2 regions of the Labrenzia sp. THAF187b genome follow, and region 1 is predicted to be linked to the other one. Evidence: riboswitches for the same ligand, from Rfam matches in the RefSeq annotation. Region 1 holds a riboswitch; the other holds the start of a gene.
The links. Region 1 has a riboswitch for S-adenosylmethionine ahead of FIV03_RS27415 (O-succinylhomoserine sulfhydrylase). Riboswitches for the same ligand answer to the same signal wherever they lie in the genome.
Positions count from the first base shown of each region.

Region 1 (11,626 bases):
CAGATCTCCGGCGGAACATGTTCAGGAGATGGTCGACTACGCCGGAACGACCGCCGCCGGTCTCATCAAGCTGAAGGAACTGGGTGTTTCGGATCTGATCAGTGAAGGGCTGGATGCCAGCACGGAGCGCGTCAGAACGATTGCCGGCAAAGACTGATACCGCGCTTCTTCCGCCGGAGAGCAAAACTGAAAACAAAAAAAGCGGCGCTGGTGCGCCGCTTTTCCTGAAGTCTGATAATCAGGCTGTCAGTTCGCCAGCCAGTGCCTTGCGGATCATCTCACGCGTTTCGGCAATGCCGTAAAGAGCAACGAAAGACCCGAAGCGCGGTCCCTTTTCCTGCCCGAGCAGAAGCTGGTAAAGCGCAGAGAACCAGACGACGGATACGCCAGGACCACCATCGGGACCCTTTTTGGACGGGTCCTGATAACGCTCGATGGACCGGGCAACGTCCAGCACCGCATCCTGGATGGCACCGCCATCCGCATCGGCCGGCAGGGCTGCCAGGGTTTCGTCCAGCTTTTCCAGCGCGGTACGCTCGACATCGTCCGGCACCTTGAACGACTTGGCGGGTTTGACGAAATCGTCGAAGTAGCGGATCGCATAGCCGACAAGCGCATCCAGTTCCGGATGGGTCGACGCCGTCACGCCCGGAGCGTAGCGGGAGATGAATGCCCACAGCACGTCCTTGTTTTCCGCGTTGGAGGCGGACACAAGGTTCAACAGCATGGCGAAGGGCACCGGCATGTCGATCTTCGGAATGTTGCCCGAATGAATGTGCCAGGCCGGGTTCTGCAGCTTCTGCTCCACCGGCATCTGCTCGTACTTCTGGACGAAGGTGTAATACTCGTCCACCGCCTTCGGAATGACGTCGAAATAGAGCTTCTTGGCCGTCTTCGGCTTCTGGAAATTGTAGAGCGCAAGGCTTTCCGGTGCAGCGTAGGTCAGCCACTCGTCGATGGTCAGACCGTTGCCCTTGGATTTGGAGATCTTCTCGCCCTTTTCGTCCAGGAACAGTTCGTAGACGAAGTGTTCCGGAGCGGTCCCGCCCAGGATGTTGCAGATCTTGTCGTAGATCGGCGCATTGGTCATATGATCCTTGCCGAACATCTCGAAATCGACGTCAAGCGCAGCCCAGCGCATGCCGAAGTCGGGCTTCCACTGCAGCTTCACCTTGCCGCCGGTAACCGGCAGCGTGATGTCCTCGCCCGTCTCGTCCGCAAAGGTGATTGTGCCGTCCTTCGAGTTGACGTCCTTCATGGGCACGTAGAGCACACGGCCGGACGTCGGCGAGATCGGCAGGAAGGGCGAATAGGTCGCCTGACGTTCCGCGCCGAGCGTCGGCAGCATCACGTCCATGATCTTCTGGTACTTCTCGGTCGCCCGGAGCAGCACGTCATCGAACTTGCCGGCCTTGTAGTATTCGGTCGCGCTGGCGAATTCATAATCGAAGCCGAAGGTATCCAGGAACCGGCGCAGCATGGCGTTGTTGTGCTCGGCAAAGCTTTCATAGTCGCCGCCGAAGGGGTTCGGCACCGCCGTCAGAGGCATCTGCAGATATGGCTCAAGCGCTGCGCGGTCCGGCACGTTTTCCGGGATCTTGCGCATGCCGTCCATGTCGTCGGAGAAGCACAGCAGCCGCGTCGGAATCTTGTCTTCGGTCAGCAGCCGAAACGCCGTGCGCACCATGGTGGTGCGCAGAACTTCGCCGAAGGTGCCGATGTGCGGCAGGCCGGACGGGCCATAGCCCGTTTCGAACAGAACCGGTTTGTCCGTTCCCCGTTTCTCGATCCGTTTGACCAGTTTTCGCGCTTCTTCGAACGGCCACGCTTTCGATTTCGTGGCCGCCTCGACAAACTCTTGCGAAAGGTCAAGCGGAGGCAGGGATTGATCGGTCATTTTTCAAGTCGTTCTGTTCATGAGAATGGATGGAATGCAACCGGGTCGGTTTTTTGACTTTTCGGCCGGTTGCTGCGGCGCGACACTAGATCAACGCGCCTCTATGTGCAATCACATGAACACAGCTAAGTTGACCGAAATCTCGGGCTTTGCGAACTCTTTCCGCCCGCGGAGATATCGCGCCGGAAAAAAGCGGTTAACTCCGGTCAATCGATTGTCTCGTAGCGGTGACTTGAAGCTTGTCTTCCAACCCGTTACATCGGGCGCACGATCAAGAAGAAATTTTCCGTCTTTTGGCGCTACGGGAGAATGAATAGTGTCTATGAACGAGCCGATCAGCGTACAGGAAGCCCTTATCTACGTGATGGTTATCGTCTCGGCGTCGGACAACCAGATGACCGACAACGAACTGGCCACCATCGGCGACATGATCAAGATGCTGCCCGTTTTCAATGGCTATGACGGCAACCGGATCATCCCGGCAGCCCAGCGCTGCGGCGACATCCTGCAGGAAGACAACGGCTTGCAGCTGGTGCTGGAGCTGGTTGGCGACGTCCTGCCGGCAAGGCTTTACGACACCGCATATGCGCTTGGGGTTGAAGTCGCGGCTGCCGATCTCCACGTCGAGAAGGAAGAATTGCGCATCCTTCAGCTTCTGCGCGACCGCTTCAAACTCGACAAACTCACCGTTGCCGCAATCGAGCGCGGTGCGATTGCCCGTCACCGGACCATCTGATCCTCTCGGAGCAGGTATTTGAAAGCAACGAAGGCCCTCGCCTGGGCCGGGGCGGTATCGATTACCGTCCTGGCAGGTGTTTTCCTGATTTTCCAGGGCCTTCAGGATTTCGATCTTTCTGAATACGAAACCCGGCCGATAGCCTTTTCCTTCGACGGATATTCCGTCGCCGGAACGTTGCATCTGCCCCGCCTGCAAGATCCTCGACCCGCAAACCCGCCTCTGGTCCTGATCGTTCACGGGGACGGGCCCGCCGACCGCTATTCCGGCGGTGGGTACATGCCTCTCATCAGCCGTCTTCTGGACAGTGGTCTTGCCGTCTATTCCTGGGACAAGCCGGGCGTCGGCGAAAGCCAGGGCGACTGGCTGTCCTTTTCCATGGAAGAGCGAGCCCGCCTTGCGGCAACGGCCCTTGCGACCGCAAAAGAACAGCCCGAATTGAAGACGTCTCCAGCCGGATTTCTCGGCTTTTCCCAGGCGGGGTGGGTTTTGCCCATTCTGGCGGAAGAGCCAGCGCAGGGCGATTTCTTCGTGATTGTCGGCGGAGCCGTCAATTGGCTGCGGCAGGCTGTGTATTATACTCGGCGCAGGCTGGAGCTTGCAGGTGCGGACAGCAAGACGATCGACAAGGCCCTCGCGCAGGACGCAAAAGACGGACAAAAGTTTCTAGACAGGGATTTTTCCTATCAGGACTATCTCGACAGCGGCATGGACAGGGTTCCGATGTCGGAAGATCGCTTCACATTTGCGCGCCGGAATGCGGCTTCCGACTCGACCGCCTCCCTTGTCCGTATCTCCTCGCCCGTTCTGACACTGCACGGAGCAGAGGACCTCAATGTCGATCCTCGTTTCAATTCCGGCATCTATCGAAAGATCCTGACGGACAACAATCCCGCCAACCGCTTCGTGATCGTCCCGGAAGCAACCCATGCGCTGCTGCGGGCGGAAGCCTTCAACTACCAGCTCGAGGGGCAAATGCCATCCTGGTCAAAGGCCTTGTTCATGGTCCTGGGGCGCCGTGCCTACGCACCGGGCGCGCTGGACACCATGACAATCTGGATCAAGGAACAGGCCTCAACAGCAAACACCCTTTCAACTTCACCAGATCGTTCAAATTGAACCCTTTTTGTTTTCGGTCCTTCAATCCGCCGCACCTTATCACCGGTGCGGGGACAGCACGCTTGTGGGCTGCCGGGACCTGTAGGTCCTTCAGTGCGGAGACGGGGACATGAGCAATCAGGCAATCGGAGAGCGGACAAGTGTGCGCTATCCACTGAGGCGGCGCCGCCAGAGGCTGCGCGTACAGCGCCCCATGCCTTATGCTGTCCGGTACGTGCAGGTTCGCACCGCTCCAAAGCAGGCGAACTGGGGCACGCGAATGATGATTGCCTTTGCAGGTTTCATCTGCGGCCTTGCAGCTGACGCGCTGGTGATGTTTGCCGAAGACCATTTCCATCTGGCAAAGAACCGGGATCCGGATCTTTTCGCATGGGTGCTCGGCACCGGCTTTGCCGGCCATATCCTCTATCTGATCTTCGGAATACTCGCGGTCACGTTGCTGACGGCCTTCAACCGCCGCAAGTGGATCTTGTGGCTGCTGATCGGCTTTGTCGGCGGACTTCTCAGTATCTGATCGGTTGATAGCCTCAATTCAGGCTGTGGATCGCATCCGGCAGATCGAGTGAAAACGCCGGAATGACGACGTCGAACATGGAGCCGTCCGGACGTTCCATCGAGTAGGACCCGGCCATGATGCCGCTGTCGGTCGAAAGCGGGCAGTGCGACGAATATTCATAGGTCTCGCCGGGCTCTATCACCGGCTGTTCACCGACTACGCCCTCGCCGCTGACTTCTTCCTGGCGCCCCCTGGCATCGGTTATCTGCCAGTAACGCGTCTTCAGCTGCACCGGTTCGCTGCCACCGTTGTGGATCTCGACCATATACGCCCAGATATACTCGCTCTCTTCCGGACGCGATTCATCGTCCAGATAAAACGGCTCGACGGAGACTTCGATCCCTTGGGTGATGGCGGTGTAACTGCCAGACACGGCTTTTCCTTAATTTCAGAACTGCGAACCTTGAAATAGACCGGTCCGAAGCGACTTCCACGGGTGGTGCCCGCTCGTTCAGGAGGGGCTTATAGGGCGAATGACGCAAGCGTGAAAGAGGGTTGTGACATATGAGGCCGGAATTGCTTGAGATTTGAGGCCGGATTTTGCAAGAACACCATCTGTCAGACCCAAAACAGTGATCTCTACATGTTCGATGCCCACCTGCGCCCGCTGATCGATCCGCCGCTGAACCGGTTGGGCCTGATCCTTGCCGGCACGGGGCTTACTGCCAACAGCGTGACCTTGGCGGGCTTTGCTGCCGGCATGGGGGCAGCCATCGCTATCGCAACGGGTCATACCCTGATCGGCTTGTTCCTGATCGTGGTCAACCGATTTGCAGACGGTCTCGATGGCGCATTGGCCCGGGCAACGGCCAAGACGGATCTTGGCGGCTACCTCGACATCACACTGGATTTCTTCTTCTACAGCGCAATCCCTCTGGCCTTTGCCATACAGGACCCGGCCAGCAACGCGTTGCCGGCGGTGGCACTTCTTGCCAGCTTCTACGCCAACGGATCGGCCTTTCTGGCCTTTGCCATCATGGCGGAGAAGAACAAGCTGACCACCGACGCTCAGGGCTCCAAATCGCTCTATTACATAGGCGGGCTGGCCGAAGGCACCGAGACCATCGCGCTATTCCTGCTGATGGCCCTGGTTCCCGCCTGGTTTCCTGCGCTTGCCTACGGTTTTGCCGCGATATGCTTCGTGTCCGCCGGCGCCCGGGTGCTCATTGGCGTGAAGGCGTTGCGGCAGACAGGCCGTTAGATCGCCTGGAGTGCCTTCTCGATATCTTCCAGCAGATCCTGCGGATCCTCCAGACCGATTGAAAGCCGCAGGATACCATCGGTGATGCCGAGTTCCTCCCGGGCTTCCTCGCCGATCGACTGGTGCGTGGTCGTCGCCGGATGGGTGATCAGGCTCTTGGCGTCGCCCAGGTTATTGGAGATCTTGACGATTTCCAGCGCGTTTGTGAAACGGAACGCCGCTTCCTTGCCGCCTTCGATTTCCATCGCCAACATGGTGGACCCACCGCTCATCTGGCGTTTGGCGACATCGGCCTGCGGGTGGTCGTCCCGGCCCGGATAGATCAGCCGCGCGACCTTGGACTGGCTTGCCAGATAGTCGGCAATCCTGCCCGCCGTTTCCGTCTGGCGCGCAACGCGCAGCGGTAGCGTTTCCAGGCCCTTCAACAGGACCCAGGCACTGAAGGGGCTCATGTGCGGACCGGTATGCTTGATGAAGGGCATGACCTCGTCGTTGATCCATTCCTCGTCCGACAGGATCACACCGCCGAGGCACCGGCCCTGGCCATCGATGTGCTTGGTGGCCGAATAGACGACCACGTCGGCACCGAGCTGAAACGGCGACTGATAAAGCGGGGTCGCAAACACGTTGTCGACGATCAGACGGGCACCGGCTTCCTTGGCGATCTGTGCCACGGCCTCGATGTCGATGACTTCCAGCGTCGGGTTGGTCGGGCTTTCCAGGAACAGGGCCTTGGTGTTCGGCCGTACAGCCGCCTTCCACTGCTCGATGTCCGTTCCGTCTACCAGCGTGCTTTCAACGCCGAAGCGCGGCAGCAGTGTTTCGCAAATATAGCGGCAGGAGCCGAACAGGGCCTTGGCGGCAATCACGTGATCGCCTGCCCTTACCGCTGCCATCAGCGCCAGATTGACGGCCGCCATGCCGCTGGCGGTTGCCCGCGCAGCCTCAGCCCCTTCCAGTGCCTTGATGCGGTCCTCGAACATGGTGACGGTCGGGTTGGCATAGCGGGAATAGACATAACCCGGATCCTCGCCATTGAACCTGGCCTCGGCAGCTTCGGCACCGCTGTAGGTGAAGCCCTGGGTCAGGTAGATGGTCTCCGAGGTCTCACCAAACGGTGACCGCATGGTGCCGCCATGAACCAGGGTGGTTGCAGGGCGCCAGTTCTTGTTTCCGGTCTTGGTGGTCTCAGTCATGTCTTTCATTCGCTCCAAACGCAAAAAACCCCAGCCTCAAGACCGGGGTTCTCACCTCCGGCCTTTTTAGCAACTTGTTTAACGTGGCTGCAAGCCGGCCGGCCCAAATCACCACGAAGTGAGCCTGTCCTACGGGAAAAGCAGGCACAGGTCAATTGTCTTGCGCACGTTCGCCTCAAAAGCCCCGTTCTGCCAGAATGCCTGTTGGCGCGGGCGGCCCGATCCTTTAATGACCATAGACCAGCATAATGCGGAACATCTTCATGAACGTCACAGCGGGTCAGGTCTTGAACGGAAGCGCACTTCTCACAGCAAACGGCATTCTGCCGGAACGGGTAATCCAGGCCATGTTCGCCGCCGGAGAGATTTCAGCGGACGCACCGCCTGTCACCGGTCAGATACAGCCTGCCAGCCTCGACCTGCGCCTGGGCAAGGAAGCCTACCGGGTGCGTGCCAGCTTCCTGCCGGGCCCCGACATCCAGGTAGCGGCTCGGCTTGAGCAGATGAAACTGCACACGGTCGACCTGAGCGAAGGTGCCGTCCTTGAAACTGGCTGCGTCTATATCGTGCCGCTGCAGGAAAGCCTCGCCCTGGCTCCCGACATTTCCGCAACTGCCAACCCGAAAAGCTCGACCGGTCGCCTGGACGTCTTCACGCGTGTCATCACAGACAACGGTCTTGCCTTCGACACCATTCCGGCCGGCTACACCGGTCCGCTTTATGCCGAAATCTCGCCGCTGACCTTTCCGATCCTCGTGCGGTCCGGGTCCCGCCTCAGCCAGATCCGCTTCCGGCGCGGTCAATCGCTCATTCCCGATGCGGAACTGGAAGAGGTCCACAAGGCCCACACGCTGATGAGCGGCGGCAACGAGCGCATCGGCAATGGTGTGCAGCTCTCCATCGATCTGGAAGGGACCGGACCCGACAGCCTGATCGGATATCGCGCCAAGCAACACTCCGGACTGATCGATGTGGATGTCGTCGGCGCGCAGGACGTCCTCGATTTCTGGGAGCCTATCTATCGCCGCCAACGGGCGGAGCTGATCCTCGATCCGGATGCATTCTATATTCTGGTCAGCCAGGAAGCGGTGCATGTGCCGCCGGACTATGCCGCCGAAATGGTGCCGTTCGATCCGCTCGTCGGCGAATTCCGCGTCCATTACGCTGGCTTCTTCGACCCCGGTTTTGGCCACGCCAGCGCCGGTGGTGTCGGCTCGCGTGCGGTTCTCGAAGTCCGCTCGCATGATGTCCCGTTCATCGTGGAACATGGCCAGACCATTGGCCGTCTGGTCTATGAGCACATGGCGGAGCGCCCGGCGACGCTCTACGGTGAAGGCATCGGCTCCAACTATCAGGGCCAGGCACTCAAGCTGTCCAAGCACTTCAAGGCACCCGCCTGACCGCCGATGGCCCTGAATACCGTCACCCGTGAGTTTGAAGGATTTCTGGAAGACCGGAAGTCCCGCTTTCTGGCGCATCTGGTGCCGGTGGACATGTTCGACCAGCGGATGGAAGAGCTGCGCAAGGAGCACAAGAAAGCCAATCACATCGTCACGGCGCACCGGAGACTTCTGGAGGACGACCGGATTGAGGAGAGCGGCAAGGACGACGGCGAACCCGCTGGCACCTCCGGCATGCCAACATTGCGCGTGCTGCAAGGCGCCGAACTGATCAACTGCGCTGTTCTGATCGTGCGTTATTTCGGCGGAACGAAACTCGGCGGTGGGGGCCTCGCCCGGGCCTATTCCGGCGCGGCGCAGGATGCGATCAACAACGCCGACCTGATACCGTTTCGAAAGATACTGTCGAAAACAGTTCGCGCAGATTTTGCTTCCGGATCGGAACTGGAACGGCGGATCGAGACCCTCGGCCTGACGGTGATGACCCGCGACTACACCGAAGACGGAGTGACGCTGACGGTCGAAGGGCCCGAAGAGGTTCTGGCAGAGCTATAAGGTCTCCAAGTCGGGAAGTTCTTTCCAACTTTTCCGAATGAGGCTGATTGCCCCCCTCAAATAGCCGACAGTCGCTTACGTCATCCCATGGCGAGACCATGGGATCCATGCCGTTTCCTCACCAAACAGCCTTGTGCCGTTCGACCGAAATCACGGCTTGGATTGCCGGATCAAGTTCGGCAATGACGAACGGATGGTTGGATATCCCGGGCCGACGTCGCATCAGCGGGAGTTGAGAGCCGGATCTGTTAGACAAAGCAATTGCACTACTCGCCAAGTAGCCGACCGACTACGGCTCTCCTCACCCATGCGGGATGCACGCCCCCTCCTGCCCGTTGCTGGAGAGCAAAACCGCGCCGATAGGTCACCCGAATGATCACCAGCATCAAGCGTCGCAGGTCTTACGTCCGCGTCTTGCCGGCTTCCGCCTTCAGCTCTTTCAGTTCTGCTCGAAGCGCCCTGACCTCTTCCAGGATCAGGCCTGTGTCGTCATGGATCGCCTGGCGGTTGGCGTCTGCTTCGGCCTCGTGCTCCTCCTGCATGGCAGAGACGATAATACCGATGAAGAGGTTCAGAACCGTGAAGGCCGTGCACAGGATGAAGGGGACAAAGAACAGCCAGGAATAGGGATAGACATCCATGACCGGACGCACGATGCCCATGGACCAGCTTTCCAGTGTCATGACCTGGAACAGCGTGTAGAGCGATGCGCCGAGATTGCCGAACCATTCCGGAAAGGCTTCGCCATAGAGCTTGGTCGCCATGACGGCGAAGACGTAAAAGACCAGCGCCATCAGCACGACGATGGAGCCCATACCCGGCAGGGCGGCCACCAGCCCGCCGATAACACGGCGCAGGGACGGTACGACGGAAATGAGGCGCAGAGCCCTCAGGATTCGCAGCGACCGCAGAACGGACAGGTTGCCTGTTGCCGGCATCAGCGAGATTGCAACGATGCTGAAGTCGAAGAGGCTCCAGGGGTCCTTGAAGAACTTCAGGCCATGGGCATAGAGCCGCAGAGCCAGTTCAACGACGAAAATGCCCAGGATCACCTGATCGACCAGCCTGAGGAAACTGCCTACCTCTGCCATGACAGCAGGACTGGTCTCCAGACCGAGCGTCACCGCGTTCAAAACGATAACGCCGATGATGCAGACTTCCCAGTTGCGTGAGGTGACCAGCGCCCTGACCTGATTTCGCATATATATGACCCGGTTTGATGTCTTTTCGTGCGTACCGCACTGCCCGGGCCGGAACATGGCGATTTCAGCGTCGCAGCGCAAGATCGCAGCGCTTTGGAAAAGCATCTACCCATCAGAGAAGCGTGCTTGACAGGTCGGGCAAGTCGGCGCAGAAAGCTCATCAGGTTCGGCGGGTGTAGCTCAATGGTAGAGCAGAAGCTTCCCAAGCTTAAGACGGGGGTTCGATTCCCCTCACCCGCTCCAAACAACCAATCCAATTCCCGAATTTTTCAGTGACTTTTCTTCAGCGCAGCGTTTCGCCGACCTGTGGGGGGGTCCGGACATCTGCACGGCTGAGGCCAACATCCTTCAGGAGGTAGTCGGGCAGATCCGCCAGGTGGGCCATATCGCGCCGACGGCGCAGGCACTTCAGCGCAAAGTGCAAGACGGCAGCACCGAGACCGGCTCTACGGACGCGTGCCAGGTGCAGGGGTACAAGGTGATCGGTCATCTGTTTTGCTCCTTTCCAACGGGACAGGTGCAAGCTTAGAAAAAGTCCTCGACGGACAGTGCGCGAAATTCTCGAACTTCAGCGATAGTTTCGCGAAAATTCAGATTTTTTGATAAACTTCCGCACAATTGTACCGAACAGGACTTCTCATCATGGATCTGGACGATTTCGATCATCAGCTGCTGCATCTCCTCAGTCTCGATGCCCGCCAGACCGGCAAGGAGCTTTCCGAGAAGGTTGGCCTGTCGTCTGCCGCCTGCCTGCGCAGGGTGCAACGCCTGAGAGAAGTCGGGGCAATCGAGCGGGAAGTGGCCATCGTGTCACCGGAGGCAACTGGCGCTTCCGTCACCTTGCTCGTGATGCTCATGCTGTCGCGTGGACAGCCGGAGCGTATGGCGAAGTTGCGACAGAAGTTACTGAAGCTTCGGGAAGTGAAAAAGATCTACCACGTCACAGGTCCGGCCGATCTGGTACTAACCGTGCAGTGCTCTTCCATGGAAGCCTATGCAACTTTCACCGAAGCGCATTTCTATGAAGACGACATCAAGGGTTTCGACACGATCGTCGTCCTGCGCTCCTATGATCCGGAACCGGAAACCTGACCGCACTTCGCGGAATTCAGCCGACGCTGTGCCTGTCAGAGTTCACGCGTTTGTTTTCAGGAATGCCTCGTGCCATCTTCGACGGAGCGGGCTGACAAGCGCTGCCGGTTCGCGATATTCTGTCTGCACGATTCCCGGCGCGTATTGCCGACCATGACCTGATATGGAACGAGACGTCCGCGTGCCTGCTTCACTGCCACCACTCAAGACTATCTGCCGCGTTGCAGCCGGGCTGCTGACGCTTGGCACTTTGGCGCTCGGGACTTTGGCGCTCGGCATCCTGTCGGCTTCAGCCCAGGAGGCTTCGGTCCGCGTTCCCAATTTCTGGGATCCGAAAGCCGTCCACGACCGGCCGAATGCCATTCCGGACAAGATCCAGTTTCTGGCGACCGACGGATATCCGCCCTTCGTCTTTCGTGACCAGCATGGCCGTCTTACCGGCTTCAATGTCGATCTCGCGCGGGCTCTCTGCCAGGAGCTGGGAAGTTCCTGCGCCCTGCGCATCAAGGACTTCGAGGTTCTTCTGCCTGCACTGGACGAAGAAGAAGGTGACGCGATCATCTCCGGCCTGTCGCGCAGCCTCCCCTCCACGCGCCGCCTCAACTTCACAGAAGACTATCTGAAGCTGCCGGCGCGGTTTGTGGTTCGAGCGTACAACGCGTCCGATTTCAA
Region 1 is NZ_CP045344.1:5,973,892-5,985,517, forward strand. Features, by position in the region: gene FIV03_RS27380 (pyrroline-5-carboxylate reductase dimerization domain-containing protein) at 1-157, shown strand, start outside; gene FIV03_RS27385 (lysine--tRNA ligase) at 239-1,897, opposite strand; gene FIV03_RS27390 (tellurite resistance TerB family protein) at 2,220-2,633, shown strand; gene FIV03_RS27395 (alpha/beta hydrolase) at 2,652-3,752, shown strand; gene FIV03_RS27400 (hypothetical protein) at 3,862-4,266, shown strand; gene apaG (Co2+/Mg2+ efflux protein ApaG) at 4,280-4,681, opposite strand; gene FIV03_RS27410 (CDP-alcohol phosphatidyltransferase family protein) at 4,892-5,509, shown strand; gene FIV03_RS27415 (O-succinylhomoserine sulfhydrylase) at 5,506-6,705, opposite strand; SAM riboswitch at 6,751-6,830, opposite strand; gene FIV03_RS27420 (2'-deoxycytidine 5'-triphosphate deaminase) at 6,969-8,105, shown strand; gene FIV03_RS27425 (YigZ family protein) at 8,112-8,660, shown strand; gene FIV03_RS27430 (ion transporter) at 9,062-9,862, opposite strand; tRNA gene FIV03_RS27435 (tRNA-Gly) at 10,032-10,105, shown strand; gene FIV03_RS27440 (DUF1127 domain-containing protein) at 10,146-10,352, opposite strand; gene FIV03_RS27445 (Lrp/AsnC family transcriptional regulator) at 10,505-10,954, shown strand; gene FIV03_RS27450 (transporter substrate-binding domain-containing protein) at 11,136-11,626, shown strand, end outside.

Region 2 (11,626 bases), 300 kb from region 1:
GGAAGCCCAGGCTCAGCTTGCCCGCTACAGCGTGTTGATGAAACGTCAGCCGGATTTCGTGGCGGTGCGTGAAGGTCTGTTGGAGCGCACGTCCCTTGCGCGGATCGTTCTGAAGGCGATCGAGCATGCCGATTATCCCGAACCGCCACTGCTGATTTCGCCGGTGCAATCAGGTCTCAAGGCTGTCCGTCTGGCACGGCTTGCCAAGGCGCACGGCCTGAAGCTGCTTCCCAAGGCGGATCCCTTGCCGGAGACCGAGGATCAGGAAGCGCTGCACGCTCTTTTGCATAACCATTTTGACGGCATGAGCGATCTCAGTTTCGTGGCTGCTATTCCCGGCCGTTCTGACGATCGCCTGCGGCGCGACGAGCCGCGCCGGAAGATTGCAATACGCGAATGCCAGTTTGAGGTTCTTTCCAGCCAGAGGTTCTTTCAGACGCTGGAGAAGAAGGACGTTTTTCTGAACTGACGCCGAACTTTCGCTTAAGGTGCTGGCAGTCAGGCTTTGTGTGATTTGGTTCGGACTTGCGAATTCGGATTGGCCAGTGGGCATGACGAAGTGGTGAAACGAAAAAACGGCCCTGCGGGGTACAGGGCCGTTTTTCGTGGAGGTCCGGAAGAGGGGAGGGGCGGCCCCGCTTCCATGTCCTTAGATATAGGGTTATTTTGCTGGAATGCACGTGATGGGCATCACAAGATGGCGTTTGATCTTGTAATTTCGCGGGCAGCAGCGCTTTTGGCAGGGGTAAGGTGTGGCTGAAATCAAGGATTTTTTAAAAAATAGCTTTTCGCTTGAAGGGCTTGACCCGGAACTGGCTGTCGGCCTGTCGCGCCTTGCAAGGCCGATGAAAATATCGGCTGGCACCATTCTCTTCGAAAATGGCGATCCCGGAAACGGCTGTTACGCGGTTCTGGAGGGCTCGCTCAAGGTATCGCTTTTGTCCGTTGAAGGCGACGAGCAGCTGCTTGCAGTGCTCGGCCCTGGCGATCTTGTCGGCGAACTGGCCCTGCTTGATGGCCGTCCGCGGTCGGCAACGGTCATCTCCCTTAAGGAAGCCCAGCTTGCCTTCATCGACAAGGCCGCCTTCCAGCGGTTTGCCGACGAGAACCCGGCCGTCTACCGGCATATGCTGTCGATCGTCGGCAAGCGGCTGCGGCATGCCAATGATGTGCTGGCGGCACGCTCGTTCCTGCCCTTGCCGGGAAGGGTCGCCCAGACCCTGCTGCAGTTGGCGGAAACCTTCGGCAAGCCGCTCGACGATGGCCGGTTGCTGATCCACTACAAGCTCAGCCAGGCTGATATCGCCAACATGGCAGGTGCCGCGCGCGAAAACGTCAGCCGTGTCCTCAACGACTGGAAGAGGGCAGGCACCATCAGCCGGATTTCCGGCTACTACTGCCTGGAGCAGATGGACTTCCTGGAAAAGGCTTCGACGCTCTAGGAAAACCAGGCTCGAAACGGATGGTCCCGGTCTGCCTTGTTGCAGCCGGGGTTGCCTCAGGCGCTGGTTTCGACTGGCAGTGCCATCTGTGTTCCGGCCAGAATGGATGCCAGCGTTTCGGTATTGAGGCTTTCCAGAAAGGCTTCCGAGGCTCGCGCCATTGCGCCTTTCAGGGCACACCGGGGCAGGAAGGCGCAGACTGTGGGCTCGGGCTTCAGGCAGGCGACGACGCCAAGGTCCGGCTCGATCAGCCGCACGACATCCCCCAGCCGGATCATGTCCGGTGTTTTCGCCAGCCGTATCCCGCCGCCACGCCCGCGCGTCGTCTCCAGATAGCCACCCTTGGCAAGATGAGCGACGATTTTCATGACATGTGATTTGGCAAGGCCAAGCTGCCGCGAAAGCTTGTCGACGGTTTGCGGGTCGTCGGATTGGCCGGTCGCCATCAGAATTCTCAAGGCAAAATCGCTGGCCTGACTGAGGCGCATGGCAGGGTCTCTTTAAACATTCATCTTATATGTTGATTTTAGCGGGTTGCTGTGCCATTTAAAAGATGCATCTTAAATGAATGTTATGGAGGCGGCTATGGAAGCCCCTAACTCCAGTACCAACAGATACAAGCTGAAGAGACGCGAAACGCCGGACCAGGGCGACCGGCTCCGCCGTTACGAGAAGGTCGATGAACAGGCGATCCATGTGATGGTGCATACCTTCTATGGCTGCATTCGCCAGCATCCACGGCTCGGAGGCATCTTCGAGCACCGTCTGGCTGGCCGGTGGGAAGAGCATCTGCCGAAAATGGAAGCCTTCTGGCAATCCGTCCTGATGAAGAACGGCGCCTACAAGGGCAAGCCCGTGCCGGCTCACCTGAAGCAGAAGGAGCTGGTAAGCACGGATTATGGCGAATGGCTCAGTGTCTTCCGGCCCGTGATCCGTGAATTGTTCGTGCCCGACCTCGCAGACGAGATTGTGGCCATTGCCGAACGCATCGCGCAGAGCCTGTGGCTGGCCACCTTCGGAACTCCCGGAGCCAATCCGCCTGCCGAACTGACATCGCAACCCTCTGAATGGAGTGGATCATGCTGGTAACGATTGTCCTGATAGCGGAAGTGCTGGTGTTCGTCTGGTTCACCGTCTTTTCGCTGATGCTTCTGTCCATGTATCTGGATTCGCGCGGCATGCCGCTGCCGAAACTGGATGTTGCCGGCCGCACACTCATCGGCAGCGCGAAACTGGCCTTCATCACCGGTATCGTCGCCCTTTCGGCGATGACAGTCCTTGAAATCCAGGCCTTCAGCTAGAAAGCAACCGAAATGAATACCTCCAACCTCATGCATCGCGGCCTGCCGATCCTGCTGATCTGGGTCGCCGCCCCCATGCCGTTGTGGATCATGGCAATCCTGATGTTTGTCCTTTGACGGTGGACTTGATCCGCAGTTCCTCCTGAGGCTCTCCGATCAACCACTTCTATTCTTGCAGGTGATGACCTAGTCTTCTTGCGAGAATCAGCGGAGGGGCTCAGGCGTGTACGACGAAAAGCCGACAGGCGATCTGACATTGCGCACCATGGCAATGCCTGCCGATACCAATGCCTCGGGAGATATTTTCGGGGGCTGGGTGTTGTCGCAGATGGACCTGGCAGGCGGAATCGCAGCCGGTCAACGGGCCGAGGGACGTGTCGTGACCATCGCGGTCGACAAGATGAAATTCATCCGGCCTGTCCATGTGGGCGACGTGCTGTGCGTTTATGCCGAAGTCCTTCGTGTCGGCAATTCGTCGATGGAAATCAAGCTTGAATCCTGGGCCCTGCGCCATCGCTACGGCCACCGGGAAAAGGTGACCGAAGCGGTCTTCACCATGGTGGCCGTCGATGACGGCGGCAAGCCGCGCCCGGTCCCCAAGCGGGACTGAGCGTCGCGATCTCATCCGATTTGGTTTCCCTAAACTCATCCTGAGGAAGCGCGTCAGCGCTGTCTCGAAGGATGGGCGGCATTCTGATGAGCAAGCGGCCCATCACTCGATACGGGCCTTCGGCCTTCCTCAGGATGGGGCGAGTTGTTGCAGCACGCCTGTATCAAAGAAATTGGCAGAGTGCAGACGTTGTGCACCACACGGGGGTACTCCCGTCAGTGCCTGACGGGTCCGTGCCGGTTGAGAATATCGGCAAAGAGGTCTTCATCGACAGCGCATGTGCAGCCGTTCGCCCACAGTTGAAGCAGTGTTTTCAAACGCTCGGTGCGGGCGGTCTGGCTCAGCGGCGCCTTGTGCCGCGGTAGGCCACCCAGGATGCGTAGGGATTTGATCCGCGCCAGCACGCAGTCTTCAGCGGCCTGGCACCAGATATCCGTTCCGGCAAGCTTGGAGCTCGCCGCCACATGGTTCTCGATCAGATCTGCCGCACGTCCGGCAAAAGGGTCCTGAGACAAAAAATCCTCCATCGGTTGCCCGAGGAGGACTGGCGCATGCAAATTAACCGCTTAGTTGCCGGAAAGCCTCGGTTGAGGGTCTGACCAGCCGCATCCCTGTTGCGGAAACCACCTTGCCCGGAATGGCAGGTTGGCGAGGGCGCCAGCCCTTCTCTTGATGATGGCGCGCTTATGCCATGTCCAATCCGGCTTGGCAAGTCCGCCAGTGCATGGCACATCTTCCTCAAAGGACTAGCTCGGGAGCTCCACAATTGGACCGATCCATGTTGCATCACAGTCGGCCGTTGGTGCCGATCCTGCTCGCCTTTTGTGCCTGCTTCATCGATGTGGTCTGCATTCTCGGCCTGTTTCACACCTTCACGGCATTCATTACCGGAACGCTTGTCGTCTTGTGCACGGAGGTGTTTCACCAGGGGCAAAACGCGGCTCTGAAGGTTTTCGTGCTCGCGGTTTTCTTCGGTTCGACCCTCTTCTGGTTCGTTTCGGTCACTGCACTGGTGCGCAAAAACAGGATTGCCGTCCGGCATCTGTTCGCGCTCGAAGCTTTGCTGGTGGCGGGCTTCATGTTCGTCGCCGGTCTTGGAGATCCGTCAGCCGGAGGACCGTTGTCTGCCGTCACTCTGACGGCTGTCGGGTTTTCGACCGTGGCCATGTCGTTGCAGAACGTCATCATGCTGACCCTGCTCAACAGGCATGTTCCCACGACCATCATGACCGGCAATACGCTGAAGCTTGTGCTCGGCATCGCCGACTATTTCACGCATCCCGAAACGCGGCCCGACAGCCGCTCCCGGATCCGTCACCAGGCCTTCGTCCTGCTGGCTTTCGCGGCCGGAGGTCTTCTGGCGAGTTTCCTGATGACCGTCATGGGGTTCTGGGCGCTTGCGATACCTGTTGCGCTTTTGATGTTGCTGGCAATAGTCCAGCCGGTGCAGGAGCCTCAAGTCGCCTGAAACCGGTGCCAGCTACTCAGGCCCAGCTACTCAGGCCGAAAATTATGCGCCCAAGCCGGGTGCTTCTTCCCTTTGGTGGTGCCGGTCGTAATCGATGCGGCCGTCGACCAGATGGATACGCCGGTCCATTCTGTCGGCGAGATCGATATCATGGGTAACGGCGACAACGGTGGTCCTTTCGGTCTTCACAATGGCCTGAAGACTTTCGAACACCTGTTCCGTCGATACACTGTCGAGACTGCCGGTCGGTTCATCAGCAAGGATCAACTGCGGTGAATTGGCAAGTGCCCGGGCGACAGCGACGCGCTGTCGCTGCCCGCCGGACAATTGCTCCGGGCGGCGGTGAAGAAACTCTTCCAGACCCAGCGCCGCCAGTAGCTCCGTCGCATGGTCGAGTTGGGCCTTGGGACTGCGTTTGCCGAGCCGCTGCATCGGGATCATCACGTTTTCCAGCGCGGTAAATTCCGGCAGCAGGAAATGAAACTGGAAGACGAAGCCGAGTTTTTCCAGGCGAAGATGCGCCATTTCGGCAGATGTCAGCGCATGGGTGGGAAGGCCGTCTATCCGGACCTCGCCGGACGTCGGCCTGTCCAGAAGGCCAAGCAGATACAGAAGCGACGATTTCCCGGAACCGGACGGACCGGTAATGGCAACGAACTCCGCCTCGCCAACCTGAAAGCTGACATCCTGTACCAGTGTCACCGGCACGATGGCCGGCAGGATGCGGGTGAGGTTGCTCGCTTCCAGCAGAACGTGGCCGGGAGCCGTCTGTTTTTCCGGGGAAGGGGTCATGTCGCCCCTCGGATAATGTCGACAGGATTGAGCCGGGCGGCTTTCCTGGCGGGAATGTAGCCGGCGATCCCGGATGAAAACAGCGCCAACAGGCAGGCTATGATGTAGTGCAGGGCGGAAAAATAGATCGGCAGGTGGGTCATCTCCACGTCCTGGGTAAATTCGAATTTGACCGACGCGAGATAGCTCGACAGTCCGAAGCCGAGCGCCGAACCTGCAATAGCGCCCAGGATACCGATCACCAGCCCTTCAAGCACGAAGATCTGCTGAATATCGACTTCCGGAAATCCCAGTGACTTCAGGATCGCGATATCACGCGCCTTTTCGTGCACGATCGTCGAGACGATGTTGAAGATGCCGAAGCCGGCTACCACCAGAATGGCCCCGACAACCGTGTACATGATCACGTTGCGTACGAAGAAGGCCTCCATCAGCCCCTCGTTGGCCTCTTCCCAGGAAACCGCCTTGTAGCCGAGCTGCCGCTCGGCCCGTGCGGCAACCGCGTTGGCTTCGGCGATGGAATTTAGGTGGATTGCGATCGAATTGATGACGTCCGGTTTTTCCAGAAGGATCTGCACGGCTTTCAACGGCGCATAGGCAAGCCCTTCGTCGCTGGTGGTGATGCCGCTGTGGAACAGGCCGACGATCTTGAAGCGCTTGGCGACACCGTTTGCGGATGTCAGGGTCACGGTATCGCCCAGGTCCGCCCCCAGCCGTTCCGCGGCCTTGTCGCCGACAACGAGGCCATTTGACGTCGTGTCTAGGTCCTCGAAGGAGCCCTGGCGCATATCCTCGCCGATCTTGGAGACGGTCAGTTCGCGCTTGGGTTCCACACCAACCAGGGTCATGCCGATGTCCTGTCCGGCATAGCGCAGCACCGCCTGGCCGCTCAGGCGCTGCGCCATCGATCCGTTCACCCAGTCGCGCAGCGAGGCAAGCGCTTCGGTCGGGTTGCGGATGCCGCGAAGGTCTTCCTTCGGCCTGAGACCATGATAGGTGACAGCGTCATAGACCGCACTGGCCGGTTGTTCCGCCGGTGCGCGTTGCTCGTCCAGGATCTCCACATGGGGAATGGCGTCGATCAGTGTTGCGGTAAAATCCCGCTGAGACCCTTCCATGAGGCTCGCCATCGCCACCGAAAATCCGACACCGAGTGCGACGCCAAGCGTTGAGACGATGGTCTGGCGCAAGCGGTTGCGAATGTGGGTGGAGGCGATGCGCAGGAGAAGCATTATGTGCCGTCTCCGGGAACCGGCCTGACCTTCTGTCCTTCTGCCAGATCCGGGTTATAGGGAAAGACGACCCGGTTATCTCCGGTGATCCCCTTCAGCACTTCCGTGGCGCGGGTGCCCTTGATCCCGGTTTCGACCTCCAGCAGAACGATTTTGTTATCCCCATCCAGCGTCAGCAGTTTCGAGCCGTCGAAGGCCGCGGTCGGCAGCAGCAACGCGTCGTCCTTCTCCGAGGTGACGATATTGATCTCGGCTGTCATGCCGATGCGCAGCGGGGTGTCTTCCGGGAGATCGAGATAGACCCGGTAGTTCTTCAGCACCGGATCGCCTTTCGGAGTGATGCTGGCAACTTCGGCCGTCAGTTCCTTTCCCGGAAAGGCATCTGCACGGATCAGCGCCTTGTGACCCTTGGCGACCTTGGGAATATCCTCCTCGTTGACTTCCGCCACCAGTTGAAGGGGGGACGGCTGACCGATCCAGAAGAGAATTTCACCGGGTTCGGCAACTTCCCCCACCGACCCGTCCGCCCTCAGAACCATGCCGTCCATGGGGGCCACGATGACATAGTCGCGCAGCCGTTCCTTCTGGGCCGCCGTAATGGCGTTGATGCGGATCAGTTCGTTCTGGGCCTTGTCGTAAACCTGCTGGCTGACGACGCGGCGCTCCAGCAGTTGCAGCGCACGTTCCTTGTCGGATTGCGCCAGCTCCTGGCGGGCTTCCAGTTCGGCAAGTGTCGCACGGGCATCGCCGCTGTCCAGTTCCGCCAGCTGGTCGCCTTTCTGGACCTGGTCACCCTCGCAGCCGCACAGCGAGACGATCCGCTCACGGATGATGCTGGTAACCTTCGCCCATCGGACTGGTTCGACGACTGCGGTGGCATAGACCACTTCGGCCGCCCGCCCGGTCGTCGGCATCACGGTCTGCACTTCCGGCGGTTTCTTGAACCACCAAAGTGAGCCCGCGACGGCTCCCGCGATCAGCAGTACAAATATCAAAAGTTTCAAAAAGCGCATGGCACACCCTTGCCGGATCTGCCGCCACAATAACGTTTCGAGCGAGGAACGCCATGGCCTGGATCAAACGAGGATGCCTGCGCGCAAAGGCTGGCCGGACGTGTGCCTCAAGAGCGCGATCAGGTGACGCCCTCGTCGAAGATCAGTAATGCGGCGGCTTTTCAATCTGGTGGCCGGGCAGAACGTTCTCCATCAGTTCCGTGACCTGGTCCGTCATGTTGGTGACGAGCCGGTTGAGCCTGTCAAGCTGGCGTCCCTGATCGAAGACGACCGTATTCAGTTCATCAATGGTGTTGAGCGCATGAGCGAGATCGATCTCGAGCTTCTCGATTCGGGCTTCTTTGTCGTCCGCCATTGGTGTCTCCTGCGTCGTCCTGGGGCTATGTGGCTTCTTTCGGCACCCGCCCGATGTCTGTCGAGGCAGGTATATTGCGGCGGCGGCGAAACACCAACTCTCATTGTCGGCGGACTGTGAGTTTGCGCCGGGCGAAGCTGCGCTATATCTATGCGTAATCCTGACAGGGGTCGGGACCTGCAATCCCTAAAGAGGGCTCCATGATCGATCTGTCTGACTTCGAGATCTCCCGCAAATGGCCTGCCAAACACGCTGACCGTATTCAGCTCTATTCGCTGCCGACGCCCAACGGCATCAAGGTTTCGGCGATGCTGGAAGAAACGGGCCTGCCATATGAGCCGCATGTGGTCGATTTCGGCAGCAATGACCAGTTGAGCCCGGAATTCCTGTCGCTCAATCCGAACAACAAGATCCCGGCAATCATCGATCCGCACGGCCCAGGCGGCGAGCCGCTGCCTTTGTGGGAATCCGGCGCGATCCTGATTTATCTGGCGGAAAAGTCGGGCAAGTTCCTGCCGCAGGAGCCGGCAAGGCGCGCCGAAACGCTGCAGTGGCTGATGTGGCAGATGGGTGGATTTGGCCCGATGGCGGGTCAGTTGGGCTTCTTCCACAAGTTCGCGGGCCGGGACTATGAAGACCGTCGGCCCTTCGAGCGATACCGGGACGAGACGAAACGCCTGCTTGGCGTTCTGGATCGGCAGCTGGATGGGCGCGATTTCATCATGGGGAGCGACTATACCATTGCAGATATGGCCTGCTGGCCCTGGGCGCGAAATCTCAACGGATTCTACGAGGCCGGCGAGGTGACCGACTTCGCATCCCATACCAATGTGGTTCGCTGGGTCGACACCTGCATGAGCCGTCCGGCTAGTCAGAAGGCGGTCAACATTCCTTCGCGCGACTAACGTGAAACGGTGTCGATCAGGCCAGGAAGACGACCGAAGTCAGCAAAGCCAGCAGCAGGATGATCACCGCTGCGACCCGCCAGATGGTGCCGTATCTGGAAACCGGGGGAACCTGGGATTCCAGTTCCTGATCGGTCTGGGCTTCCTGAGCGATCGTCCTGTTGAGTTGATCGGCATTCTCATACTGGTCTGCCGCAGCCTGTCGCATACTCTGTGCCATCGGTCCCTCCATGGTTCAGTTCTTGGAAGAAAACCGTCAGAGGCGGCTAAGGTTCCGAAAACCGTGTAAGACGGTCACGCATGAGGACCGGATGCTGACCGGACTACTGCGCTTCAGCCTCTTTCAGTGGTGGGCCGCTGAACTCCGTTTCGATAACGAACTCAACATCATCCCCCACCCCGAGGTTGGAGCCTTCTGGCGGAAGTCCGTAGGACATGCCGAAATCGGACCTTCTCAGCGTACCTGTTGCGGAAAATCCGATCCGAGCCTGTGGGTCGTAAACCGCCAGGCCCGGATAACCGCCGTTGAAACGCACGTCGAGCTCAACTGGCCGCGTTTCACCCCTGAATGTCAGGTCGCCTGTCACGACGGCAGTTTCAGCGCCGGTCAGTTCAATGCTGGTCGAGCGATAGGTGATCTTCGGGTGATCTCCTGCATTCAGCCAGTCCGGGCCAAGCAGCATGTCGCGAAAGCCATCAGGTGGCGTTGCGGTCAGATGCAGGGATGCGACGTTTATGTCGACGCTCAGGCTGGCGTTGGCCGGATCAGCGGGATCGAGTTCCAGCGCGGCGTCAAAGTCAGCAAAGGACGCGCTGTAGTACGAAAAGCCGAGGTGATTTGCCCGGAATATGAGCGTCGAATGGAATTTGTCGATCTTGTAACTGCCTGCCGGTAGAGCCGTCGCGGCGTCACCTGCATTTGCAGCAAGTGATGGCAACAGCACCGCTGCGACACCGCAAAGTACAGACAGAAAACGAAGTCCCGGGGACAGTGGCATAGTGGTTCCTCTATTGACCGGTAGTTGGAAACAGCGGTGTGTTCAGGCCGATTTCAGGTGCAGCCGTGGCTGATTTACCTGTGGCCATAGCCAGTGGTTTTGCCGCTCGTCCATCAGGCAATCAAAAGATACCGACCAGTTGGTATGTTGTCAATCTTGCGACCCTGATCTGTCGCCGGGCGAGGCGGGTGTTGGGCTTTGGCATCTAACAAAGCCTTGACCATGCGGGAGCAGCATCAAGGCTGGTAAAATCTCCCGCGGCGATGGTTTGACCCAGTGTATTGATCGCACCGAGGGCCACACGGGTAAATGATCCGCCAAGACTGATCCGCCGCACGCCAGCGTCTGCGAGTTGTTCGAAGGACAGACCCGTTGCACCTTGCCCGATGACATGGTTGACCGGAGCAGGTACCGATGCGCAGACCGTCCGTATGGCTTCAAGATCAGGTAGGCCCGGGGCGTAGACGACGTCTGCCCCTGCTTCGGCAAAAGCGGACAGACGGCGAAGAACCTCATCGAGGTCATAGGCTCTCTTGCCGAGACCATCGGCGCGAGCCGTCAGGACGATCCCGGACTTCCGGACCTCCAAGACAGCGGCCTGAACGCGCTCGAGAGCTTCGGAATATGGTCTTATACGACCGGGATTTGACGTGTCGCGGTCTTCTATCGAGATGCCGGCAAGCCCGGCTTTCGCGGCACGTGTGACCGTCTCCGCGACGCCTTCCGGTGTGTCTGCAAAACAGTCTTCGCCGTCCAGGGTGACGGGAAGGCCAGTTGCACGGGACAATGCCGATGCGTGGTCGATCGCTTCCTGCCTGGAAATTTGCCGGGAACTATCGCGCCGGCCTGTCGTAAAGGCATATCCCGACGACGTGGTGGCCAGAGCCTTGAAGCCGCAGTGCGCCAACAGCCTGGCGGATACGGCATCCCACGGGTTGGGCACGATAAAGCACCTGGTCTCGTGCAGTTCTCGAAAGACATTGGCTGGGCTGGACATTTGAAGGATGCGCGAAGAGCAGGGCTAGCTTGTACCGATATGAAAACACAGAGGTGGCAAGAAGGGCAAGCGCTTCCGTTGGTTGAGTTGCTGTTCAGTTTTCTCGAAACCACTGCCGCCTCCCGTGCCGCAAGGTGGCACAAGCGCGAGATGATGGGTGGCCAAGAAAAAAGGGCGGTCCGAAGACCGCCCTTTCTGCAAAGCTTGTGAGCTTTGGGCTTCTTGGAAGCCCATGCCGCCTCCCGTGCCGCGAGGCGGCACAAGCATGAGATGATGGGCGGCCAAGAAAAAAGGGCGGTCCGAAGACCGCCCTTTCTGCAAAGCTTGTGAGCTTTGGGCTTCTTGGAAGCCCATGCCGCCTCCCGTGCCGCAAGGCGGCACAAGAATGAGATGATGGGCGGCCAAGAAAAAAGGGCGGTCCGAAGACCGCCCTTTCTGTAAAGCTTGTGAGCTTTGGGCTTCTTAGAAGCCCATGCCGCCCATACCGCCCATGTCGCCACCCGGCATTGCCGG
Region 2 is NZ_CP045344.1:206,823-218,448, reverse strand. Features, by position in the region: gene FIV03_RS01030 (ChbG/HpnK family deacetylase) at 1-469, shown strand, start outside; gene FIV03_RS01025 (Crp/Fnr family transcriptional regulator) at 753-1,442, shown strand; gene FIV03_RS01020 (Rrf2 family transcriptional regulator) at 1,499-1,930, opposite strand; gene FIV03_RS01015 (group III truncated hemoglobin) at 2,028-2,531, shown strand; gene FIV03_RS01010 (hypothetical protein) at 2,522-2,743, shown strand; gene FIV03_RS01005 (acyl-CoA thioesterase) at 3,009-3,353, shown strand; gene FIV03_RS01000 (hypothetical protein) at 3,569-3,868, opposite strand; SAM-I-IV-variant riboswitch at 3,910-4,034, opposite strand; gene FIV03_RS00995 (YoaK family protein) at 4,132-4,821, shown strand; gene FIV03_RS00990 (ABC transporter ATP-binding protein) at 4,864-5,613, opposite strand; gene FIV03_RS00985 (ABC transporter permease) at 5,610-6,848, opposite strand; gene FIV03_RS00980 (efflux RND transporter periplasmic adaptor subunit) at 6,845-7,858, opposite strand; gene FIV03_RS00975 (SlyX family protein) at 8,001-8,213, opposite strand; gene FIV03_RS00970 (glutathione S-transferase N-terminal domain-containing protein) at 8,414-9,118, shown strand; gene FIV03_RS00965 (hypothetical protein) at 9,135-9,338, opposite strand; gene FIV03_RS00960 (YceI family protein) at 9,442-10,116, opposite strand; gene FIV03_RS00955 (isocitrate lyase/phosphoenolpyruvate mutase family protein) at 10,322-11,059, opposite strand; gene groL (chaperonin GroEL) at 11,576-11,626, opposite strand, start outside.
Region 2: linked by a shared signal. The riboswitch ahead of FIV03_RS01000 (hypothetical protein) and the one ahead of FIV03_RS27415 (O-succinylhomoserine sulfhydrylase) in region 1 are both predicted to bind S-adenosylmethionine.